3 regions of the Clostridium bornimense genome follow, and region 3 is predicted to be linked to each of the others. Evidence: riboswitches for the same ligand, from Rfam matches in the RefSeq annotation. Region 3 holds a riboswitch; each other region holds the start of a gene.
What was found. A riboswitch is a leader RNA that binds a small molecule or an ion and turns the genes downstream of it on or off. The one in region 3 is predicted to bind S-adenosylmethionine.

Region 1 (3,283 bases), 1.2 Mb from region 3:
TTTTCTAAATTAAGAGCATGAATTGGAGTTTTAATTGTTCCGTAAACAGTAAGGGGAAAGAACTTATTAATGAGCATAGATCCTACAATAGGGCCAAGAGAATCTCCGATACATCTATCTGTTCCAATGCAAATTATTATCGTATTATCATCTATATAATCTTTTAAAAATTGGGCTAGTTGTACATATGCCAATTCTTTTTTAAAGTGAACTTTAATTTTTTTCACAAAAACACCCCCATAAAATTTATATGAGGGTATATAGAGGAAATAGAATGTTATTTTTCTTTATGCCATATATTTAATTGCTCTATATTTGTTAGGGATTTCAGAAGGTTGATTTGTACATCTGGAATTTCAGTTTTTAGATTATAGGTTAAGTCTTTTATAAATTGTCTTTTAGTCTTTCCATCAGCTGGACATGGATTTTTAACTATTTCTATATCATTATCTTTTACAAAAGATTTTATTTCGTTTTCATCTATATATACCATAGGTCGTATTACAGTGATGTCCATTCGGGATAAATATGTTTTTGGAGTAAAACAGTTAATTCGTCCTTCATAAAACATGGACATAAGTAATGTTTCAATAGCATCATTTTTATGATGTCCTAGGGCTATTTTATTACAATTAAGATTTTTAGCGCTACTATTTAGCATTCCACGTCTTAATTTTGCACATAAGGAGCAAGGATTTTTTTCTTTTTTTATGTTAAAAACTATGTTAGATATATCTGTTGGAATTATATGATATTCTACATTTAATTTTTTACTTAAAATTGAAACACTAGAAAAGTCACATCCATTACCTGGATCTAAAGAAATACCTACCAAGTCAAATTCTTTAGGAGAAATTTTTTTGTATATAGATAGTAAGTATAGCAAAGTAAGTGAATCTTTACCTCCAGATATACCTATAGCGATTTTATCTCCGTCTTCGATTAAATTAAAATCTTCTATAGCTCTTTTGAATTTTTTAATAAGCTTTTTATAGTCCATATTTTCTTACACCTCACATTCTGAAGTAATTATAATACATAATTTATGAACATTAAATATAAGATGTAAAAAATAAGGCTTATTTAGAGGCTATAATATAAAAATGAGTTAATGCTTAAAAAAGAGATAAATAAAGATAAATAGAGAATAATAAGAATAATTTTAAATAATGAGTTTATATCGGTGTTGATGAAAAATAGCTATACATGTATACTAGTCATTGTCGACGGGGCGGAAACGCAAAGCGACAAAACATGTGGGAGCATAGCTCAGCTGGGAGAGCATCTGCCTTACAAGCAGAGGGTCACAGGTTCGAGCCCTGTTGTTCCCACCACATATGCTGGCATGGCTCAACTGGTAGAGCAGCTGACTTGTAATCAGCAGGTTACGGGTTCAAGTCCTGTTGCCAGCACCAATATAATATAATAAGGGCGGGTTCCCGAGTGGCCAAAGGGGGCAGACTGTAAATCTGTTACGTTTCGTTTCGATGGTTCGAATCCATCTCCGCCCACCATATATTATATTAAACAAAATAAAATATATATGCTGGCATGGCTCAATTGGTAGAGCAGCTGACTTGTAATCAGCAGGTTACGGGTTCAAGTCCTGTTGCCAGCACCAACTAAGGGCGGGTTCCCGAGTGGCCAAAGGGGGCAGACTGTAAATCTGTTACGTTTCGTTTCGATGGTTCGAATCCATCTCCGCCCACCAAAAAAAAGAGAAGTAATCTTCTCTTTTTTTTATGATAAATATCTTAAATAATATGGATATAATTACTTATTATGTAAAATTAACATTGACTGAAAAGTTTAATTGTGTTAAAATATCAATAAAAATAAATAAATACTCTTATCAAGAGAGGTGGAGGGAAAAGGGCCCTATGAAACCCGGCAACCTGTGGAAGACACAAAGGTGCCAATTCCTGTAGTTTATACTACGAGATAAGAGATGAGTGACAGCATCTTCTTATTGTAGGGTGCTTTTTTTATGCACCGAGATAATTATATATAAAGGGAGGAAGTACATTGAAAAAATTATTTACTTCAGAATCAGTAACAGAAGGACATCCTGATAAAATTTGTGACCAAATTTCAGATGCAATATTAGATTCTTTACTTGCTCAAGATCCAATGTCTAGAGTAGCTTGTGAAACAACAGCGACAACAGGTATGGTCATGGTAATGGGTGAAATAACTACAAAAGGATATGTAGATGTTCAAAAAGTAGTTAGAGAAACAGTAAAAGAAATAGGATATGACAGAGCTAAATATGGATTTGATTGTGATACATTGGCAGTTTTATCATCAATAGACGAACAATCAGCAGATATAGCTATGGGAGTAGATGAAGCATTAGAAAGCAGACAAGGAGAAAAAGATGAAGTTGAAGCAGTAGGTGCTGGAGATCAAGGAATGATGTTCGGATTTGCTACTACAGAAACTCCAGAATTTATGCCAATGCCAATAGCTATGGCTCATAGATTATCAAGAAGATTAACAGAAGTTAGAAAGAACGGAACTCTTCCATATTTAAGACCAGATGGTAAAACACAAGTTACAGTTGAATATAAGGATAATAAACCAGTTAGAATTGATGCTATTGTTATTTCTACTCAACATGGGCCAGAAGTTGAGCATGATCAAATAGTTAAAGATTTAAAGAAATATGTAATAGAAGCTGTTATTCCAGCAGAACTTCTTGATGGAGAAACAAAATATTATATAAATCCAACAGGAAGATTTGTTATCGGTGGACCACAAGGTGATACTGGATTAACAGGAAGAAAGATAATAGTAGACACTTATGGTGGATATGGAAGACATGGTGGAGGAGCATTCTCAGGAAAAGATCCAACAAAGGTAGATAGATCTGCTGCTTATGCTGCAAGATGGGTTGCTAAGAATTTAGTAGCAGCTGGTGTTGCTGATAAGCTTGAAATTCAATTAGCATATGCAATTGGAGTTTCTAAACCAGTTTCAATCGAAATCGAAACCTTTGGTACTGGAAAATTAGATGAAGAAAAAATTGTTGATATCGTAAATAGAGTATTTGATTTAAGACCAGGAGCTATAATTAAATCTTTAGATTTAAGAAGACCTATTTACAAACAAACAGCAGCATACGGACACTTTGGAAGAACTGACGTAGAACTTCCATGGGAACAACTTGATAAAGTTGAAGAAATAAAGAAATACCTATAGGTAATATATCAAAAGGAGTTATCGTATTAGCAAATGAAAATTTGTTAGCGATAGCTCCTTTTTGTTAATTCACAATTCTCAA
Region 2 (3,283 bases), 1.3 Mb from region 3:
ATTTATTGATTGTCAGATGTATACTAGTCATTTAGAAAGTATGGGAGGAGAATTTGTAGAGTGGAATACCTTTAAGGAAATGATAAAGAAAGGAATAGGTGATAGTGAGTAAGTAATAAGGAATAGTTAAGGGAAATTAAGGCACAGATATATGGCACAGGTATGAGGGCACAAGACACAGGTATAGAGGAAATTCCTGCGGAATTTCTTAGATTACAAGTGTTGAGTAAAATGTTATAAGTTAGACTATGTTTCTTATTTAGATTATAGTTGATATATAAGTCAATACAGGGGGCTCCTGAAAGTTGCACTTTCATGAAGCGTTGAATATATATTTGTATAGTATTATATATAAAGATTTAAGTTTATATTAGTACCTGTTCTAGTTAAGTAGTGGTAAAACTATATCTTTATTCTAAAAAGGATACTGTTGCACAAAGTAGATTTCTATGTGTAACAGTATCCTTTTTTATGTTCTTAAGCGGAATTCATTATGACATCTCTTGCAAGTAGCTATTATTTTACCTTTTCTACGAGGTAATCTTAATTTTTGACCACAATTTGGACAAGCGACAATTTTATATTGAATCTTTTGATTTATAGTATATTTAAGTCTTGTAAACATTGGGGGTATAAGTTCTAGACTGACATTAGTCATATAAGGTAATTGTCTATTAAATTTTCTTAATATATTGTTGATAAAGGTAGTAAATTTACTTAATTCTTGTGAACGTTTATAAGTATTTTTTGAAAATGCTCTAAATACAACTATTCCCCAAAGGATAAGGCTAATTAATCTAGGGATTTTTCCAAAGTTAAAAAATAGACTTATTATTAAAATAAAAATAGATAACAGGTCAAAGCCGTAAGTTCCTGACAGAATATTCATTGATTATCCTCCGATCTTAATAAAATGTAATATATATAATTTTATCATATATTAAGATTCAAAGAATTAAATTTATTGTTAATATGAATTTAAAAATTATTCCTGTAAAAAAGATATTTTCTTATAATAATATGTTGACATAGTAAAAATAATACAATATAATAATAATCACAAAGAAAACATATAAAACATATGGGCTTTATAGGAAAATAAAAAGCTCGTATTCTTATCAAGAGTGGTGGAGGGACTGGCCCAATGAAACCCGGCAACCTAATGGGAAAACCTATAGGTGCTAAATCCTGTAGCAATAGCTAAGAGATAAGAGGATGTATCTAAAGTACTAGAAGATTCTCTCTGGTACATTTTTTTATTTATTAGTAAAGAAATATTAGATAAATAAAAAGGGGCGATTTAAGATGAGTAATCAAGAAAGAAAATTAAGGTTTGAAACATTACAACTTCATGCAGGACAAGAAGAACCGGATCCAGCAACAGGGGCAAGAGCAGTTCCTATATATCAAACAACTTCTTATGTGTTTAAGGATTCAGCTCAAGCAGCAGCAAGATTTGGACTAGCTGAAGGTGGAAATATTTATGGACGTCTTACTAACTCAACTCAAGGGGTATTTGAAGAAAGAGTAGCAGCATTAGAAGGCGGAGTAGCAGCACTTGCAGTAGCATCAGGAGCAGCAGCAATAACTTATGCAATACAAAATATAGTTTCAGCAGGACAACATGTAGTTGCGGCTACAACTATATATGGGGGAACTTATAATTTACTTCTTAACACACTACCAGAGTATGGAATAACAACTACATTTGTTGATCCAGACGATGTAAATAATTTTGAGGAAGCAATACAAGAAAATACAAGAGCCATATTTGTTGAATCTCTTGGAAATCCAAATTCAAATTTAATAGATATTGATGCATTATCAGAAATTGCACATAAACATGGTATACCATTAATTGTTGATAGTACATTTGCTACACCATATTTATTTAGACCAATAGAACATGGAGCAGATGTAGTGGTTCATTCAGCAACTAAGTTCATTGGTGGACATGGAACATCACTAGGTGGTGTAATTGTTGATTCAGGAAAATTTGATTGGGAAGCATCAGGTAAATTTCCAAGCCTTACTGAGCCAAACCCAAGTTATCATGGAGTAGTGTTTACTAAAGCAGCAGGAGCAGCAGCTTATGTAACTAAAATACGTGCAATATTACTAAGAGATACAGGAGCAACAATTAGTCCATTTAATGCATTCTTATTATTACAAGGATTAGAAACATTATCACTAAGAGTTGAACGTCATGTAGAAAATACTTTAAAAGTAGTAGAATTTTTAAAGAATCATCCTAAGGTAGAAAATGTTAACCATCCATCATTAGCAACAGGAAAGCAAAAGGAATTATATGATAAATATTTCCCAAATGGAGGAGGTTCAATTTTTACTTTTGAAATCAAAGGTGGACAAAAAGAAGCTACTGAGTTTATAGATAGACTTAAAATATTCTCACTTCTTGCTAATGTAGCAGATGTAAAATCACTTGTTATTCATCCAGCTACTACAACTCACTCACAATTAGAAGGAGAAGAACTTTTAAAATCAGGAATTAAGCCAAACACTATTAGATTATCAATTGGTACTGAACATATAGATGATATAATTGATGACTTAAAACAAGCATTTGGTGAGTAGTAAATGCTATAAAATAATGGATTGTTCTGTATAGAGTATATTTTTATAAAGAAGGGGTTACGTTTAGTAACTCCTTTTTTAATTTAACTTCTTAAATAAAGCATATAAATTTTACAGATGTTTATTGATTAGAATTATTTAACATAAACTTAACATTAAAATGCTATAATTAGTAAAAATATGTTAAGGAGTGCTAATTTATATGATGAATTTTATTGAAGAGTTATTGCATTTTGATAGGTATATACCTGTTATTATGGATAACTATGGAGTACTTATATATGTACTGTTATTTTTAATTATTTTTTGTGAAACAGGGTTAGTAGTGACACCTTTTTTACCAGGAGATTCTATTATTTTTGCCTGTGGTGCTTTAGCGGCGGTTTCAGGTATGAATATACTTGTATTAATAGTAATATTTTTTTCAGCTGCTATTTTAGGTGATGGTACTAATTATCTTATTGGAAAGAAATTAGGTGAGAGACTTGTAAATAGTAATAGTAGGTTTATTAAGAAGAGTTATATAGATAAAGCGCAAAGCTTTTATGAAAAGTACGGTTCTAAGGCTATAGTTTTAGCAAGATTTGTTCCTATAGTAAGAACATTTGCTCCATTTGTAGCTGGTATAGGTAAGATGTGCTACAAGAAATTTGGTGTTTTCAATATTATTGGAGGTACTATTTGGGTA
Region 3 (3,283 bases):
CAATTTATCCATTATAAAAGCGGTTCTAGCCATATAGCCACTATCTTCCAAAGCTGATATTCCTAAGAATAAACAAAGGATAACAGGAAGAAAAACAATAACTTGACCTACACCTCCAATAATTCCATCTACAATAAGTGAAGAAAACCAAGGTGAAGAATCTTTTAGTAAATTAGATAAATAAGGAATAAGGTTGTTTTCCATAATATCTCCTAAAAGATCAGAAAGTGGTTGTCCTACCCATGAGAAAGTAAGTTTAAAAATTAAAAATAAAAGTAAGAAGAATATAGGAAAAGCTAAAAATCTATTTAGTACAATAGAATCTAAAATTTTAGTCCATTTATCTTCATCGTTACTTCCTAAAGAGATAGTTGAATCTTTTAGAATTCTATCTATATATTTGTAAGTTTCAGCTTCTGAGGTAAAGTTATATTTAGAGGAAGTAGATAAACTACTAAAATCTTCAGATTCGAGAAGTTTTATAACTTTATTTAAAGTTTTTGAGTTAGTGGCAGAAATAGGAACTATATATAAATCTAAATTAGCTTCTAGCTTTGCTAAATCATAATTGATACCTTTTTCTTCAGCAATATCCATCATATTTAGTAATAGTATAATAGGCTTGTTGAATTTTTTTAATTCTGTAGTAAGATACAAATTTCTTGATAAATTTGATGCATCTACAATATTTAAGATTACATCGACTTCTTCTGTTTCAAGGAAAGTTTTAGCAACTTTTTCTTCATTAGAATAAGTATCCATTGCATAAATTCCGGGCAAGTCTACAATTTTAATATTTTTATTTAAAAAACCTTCTTTTTTTTCGACGGTTACCCCAGCCCAGTTGCCAACTTTATAATTGGAACCTGTTAAAGTGTTGAATAGTGTAGTTTTACCAACGTTGGGATTACCGATTAGTGCGGCTGTTAACATTTTATGCCTCCTTGATGAATATATTTTTAGCATCTTTTTTTCTTAAGGCTAAATCAAACCCTCTAAAATTAACTATTATAGGATCTCCTAGTGGAGCTTTTCTTTTAATTTTTATTTCTGTTCCTTCTAGGCAACCTAAAGCATTTAATCTTTTTACTAGTTTTTTATCACAGTCTATTTTTGTGATTAAGGCTGGTTGTCCTAATTTTAGCTCTATTAAACTCATATATTCCTCCTAATTTAAAGTTTATGTAAAAAATATAAGAATATGAACAATAAAATATTATTGGTCATGAAAATTATTCTCAACCGTATAATAGCATAATTGAATATTTTTCTCAATTATATTATATGTAGGACAAATATAATTTGCAATGTCACAATAGAATAATTAAAAAATAAAGGTGTTGACAATATTAAATCATCAAAATATAATGTATATAACATAATTAAATATTGACTTATCAAGAGAGGCGGAGGGAATGGCCCGATGAAGCCCAGCAACCTGAGAAATTAAGGTGCTAAATCCATCAGTATTAAGCTGAAAGATGAGGAAGATCGTATAAAAACTCGAGTTTTCCTCGAGTTTTATTTATTTCTATGAAGATTGCTAATTTAGTTAAATGATGATGAATAGAAAACCTAGTATAGTAATAGGAATTATGTATAAGGTATTTGGAGGAAATATTATGATTGAAATAAAAAACTTAACTAAAAGTTTTGGCGATGTATCAGTTTTAAAAGACATTAATCTAACTATAAATAAAGGTGAAATATATGGATTAGTTGGACAAAGTGGGGCAGGAAAATCAACATTATTAAGATGTATAAATAGACTGGAGACTTATAATGATGGATCGTTAAAGGTTGAAGGAAAAGAAGTTAAAGAGTTTTCAGAGAAAGAGATAAGAAATTTTAGAAAAAATCTAGGAATGATATTTCAACATTTTTCATTATTAGAGAGAAAGACAGTATATGAAAATGTTGCACTTCCTATGGAATGTTGGGGATATCCTAAAGGTAAGATAGAGGCTAGAGTAAATGAATTATTGAAAATAGTAAATTTAAAAGAAAAAAAGAAATCAAAACCAAGAGAACTAAGTGGAGGGCAAAAGCAAAGAGTAGCAATAGCTAGAGCATTAGCATTAGAACCGAATGTATTACTTTGTGATGAAGCTACATCAGCTCTAGATCCTAGAACGACAAAATCTATATTAAAGTTATTAAGAGAAATAAATGAGAAATTAGGTATAACTATAGTAGTTGTTACTCATCAAATGGAAGTTGTAAGAGAAGTTTGTAACAAGGTGGCTATTCTAGAAAAAGGTGAAATTGCAGCTGAAGGATATGTTGAGGAATTATTTTTACATCAGCCTAAAGCTTTAAAGAGTTTACTAGGAGAAGCAGAAGATGAGTTATTACCTGAAGAAGGAACTAATATAAGGATAGTATTTCCAAAAGAGAGTTCTGAAGGATCAGTAATAACATCAATGGCAAGAGAGTTAGATATAGATTTTTCTATAGTTGGAGGTAAACTAGAGAAATTTAGAGATGATGTATTAGGAGCATTGATTATTAATATTGATAAAGACAATATTAATAGAGTTAAAAACTATTTAGATAGTAAGAAGGTAGTATGGGAGGTAATAACTAATGACAGATAATTTTCCGTTATTTTTACAGCAAATATTGTTACCAGCATTAAAAGATACATTATATATGGTTATAACATCAACAATATTAGCATCAATAATAGGATTTGTTCTTGCAATAATATTATTTGTTACTGATAAGGATGGATTAAGACCTAATAGGTATATATATAAAATTTTAGATATAGTAATTAATATTTTAAGAAGTTTTCCTTTTATTATATTAATAGTAGCAATAATACCTTTTACTAGATTTATTGTTGGGAGAAGTATTGGAGAAACGGCAGCTATTGTCCCACTTACTATAGCATCAGCACCGTTTATTGCAAGAATAATTGAATCAGCACTTAAGGAAGTTGATAAAGGACTTATAGAAGCAGCTAAATCTTTTGGTGCATCTAATATGCAAATTATATTTAAGGTAGTTGTAAAAGAGGCTATGCCATCAATAATATCTGGAATAACACTTTCAATAATATCAATAATTGGATATTCAGCTATGGCTGGTGCAGTTGGGGCAAATGGTTTAGGTAAAGTTGCTATAACATATGGATATACTAGATTTGATAACAAAGTAATGTTCTATACCGTTGTAGTATTAATAATAGTTGTTCAATTAATACAAACTGTGGGGAATGTTTTATATAAAAAATTAAAATAATATTATTGTGAGGAAAAGGAGAGATTGAATTATGAAA

Region 1: it holds a riboswitch for S-adenosylmethionine, as region 3 does, so the genes downstream of both, metK (methionine adenosyltransferase) here and CM240_RS03625 (methionine ABC transporter ATP-binding protein) in region 3, are expected to answer to the same signal.
Region 2: it holds a riboswitch for S-adenosylmethionine, as region 3 does, so the genes downstream of both, CM240_RS09260 (O-acetylhomoserine aminocarboxypropyltransferase/cysteine synthase family protein) here and CM240_RS03625 (methionine ABC transporter ATP-binding protein) in region 3, are expected to answer to the same signal.

Annotation. Positions count from the first base shown of each region.
Region 1 is NZ_HG917868.1:2,481,545-2,484,827, reverse strand. Features, by position in the region: gene yyaC (spore protease YyaC) at 1-227, opposite strand, end outside; gene CM240_RS11235 (tRNA 2-thiocytidine biosynthesis TtcA family protein) at 278-1,000, opposite strand; tRNA gene CM240_RS11230 (tRNA-Val) at 1,259-1,334, shown strand; tRNA gene CM240_RS11225 (tRNA-Thr) at 1,340-1,415, shown strand; tRNA gene CM240_RS11220 (tRNA-Tyr) at 1,430-1,514, shown strand; tRNA gene CM240_RS11215 (tRNA-Thr) at 1,546-1,621, shown strand; tRNA gene CM240_RS11210 (tRNA-Tyr) at 1,627-1,711, shown strand; SAM riboswitch class I at 1,847-1,948, shown strand; gene metK (methionine adenosyltransferase) at 2,026-3,201, shown strand.
Region 2 is NZ_HG917868.1:2,059,116-2,062,398, reverse strand. Features, by position in the region: gene aat (leucyl/phenylalanyl-tRNA--protein transferase) at 1-112, shown strand, start outside; gene CM240_RS09265 (zinc ribbon domain-containing protein) at 470-889, opposite strand; SAM riboswitch class I at 1,113-1,214, shown strand; gene CM240_RS09260 (O-acetylhomoserine aminocarboxypropyltransferase/cysteine synthase family protein) at 1,306-2,595, shown strand; gene CM240_RS09255 (DedA family protein) at 2,798-3,283, shown strand, end outside.
Region 3 is NZ_HG917868.1:805,671-808,953, forward strand. Features, by position in the region: gene feoB (ferrous iron transport protein B) at 1-933, opposite strand, end outside; gene CM240_RS03620 (FeoA family protein) at 935-1,159, opposite strand; SAM riboswitch class I at 1,392-1,488, shown strand; gene CM240_RS03625 (methionine ABC transporter ATP-binding protein) at 1,623-2,597, shown strand; gene CM240_RS03630 (methionine ABC transporter permease) at 2,587-3,246, shown strand; gene CM240_RS03635 (MetQ/NlpA family ABC transporter substrate-binding protein) at 3,278-3,283, shown strand, end outside.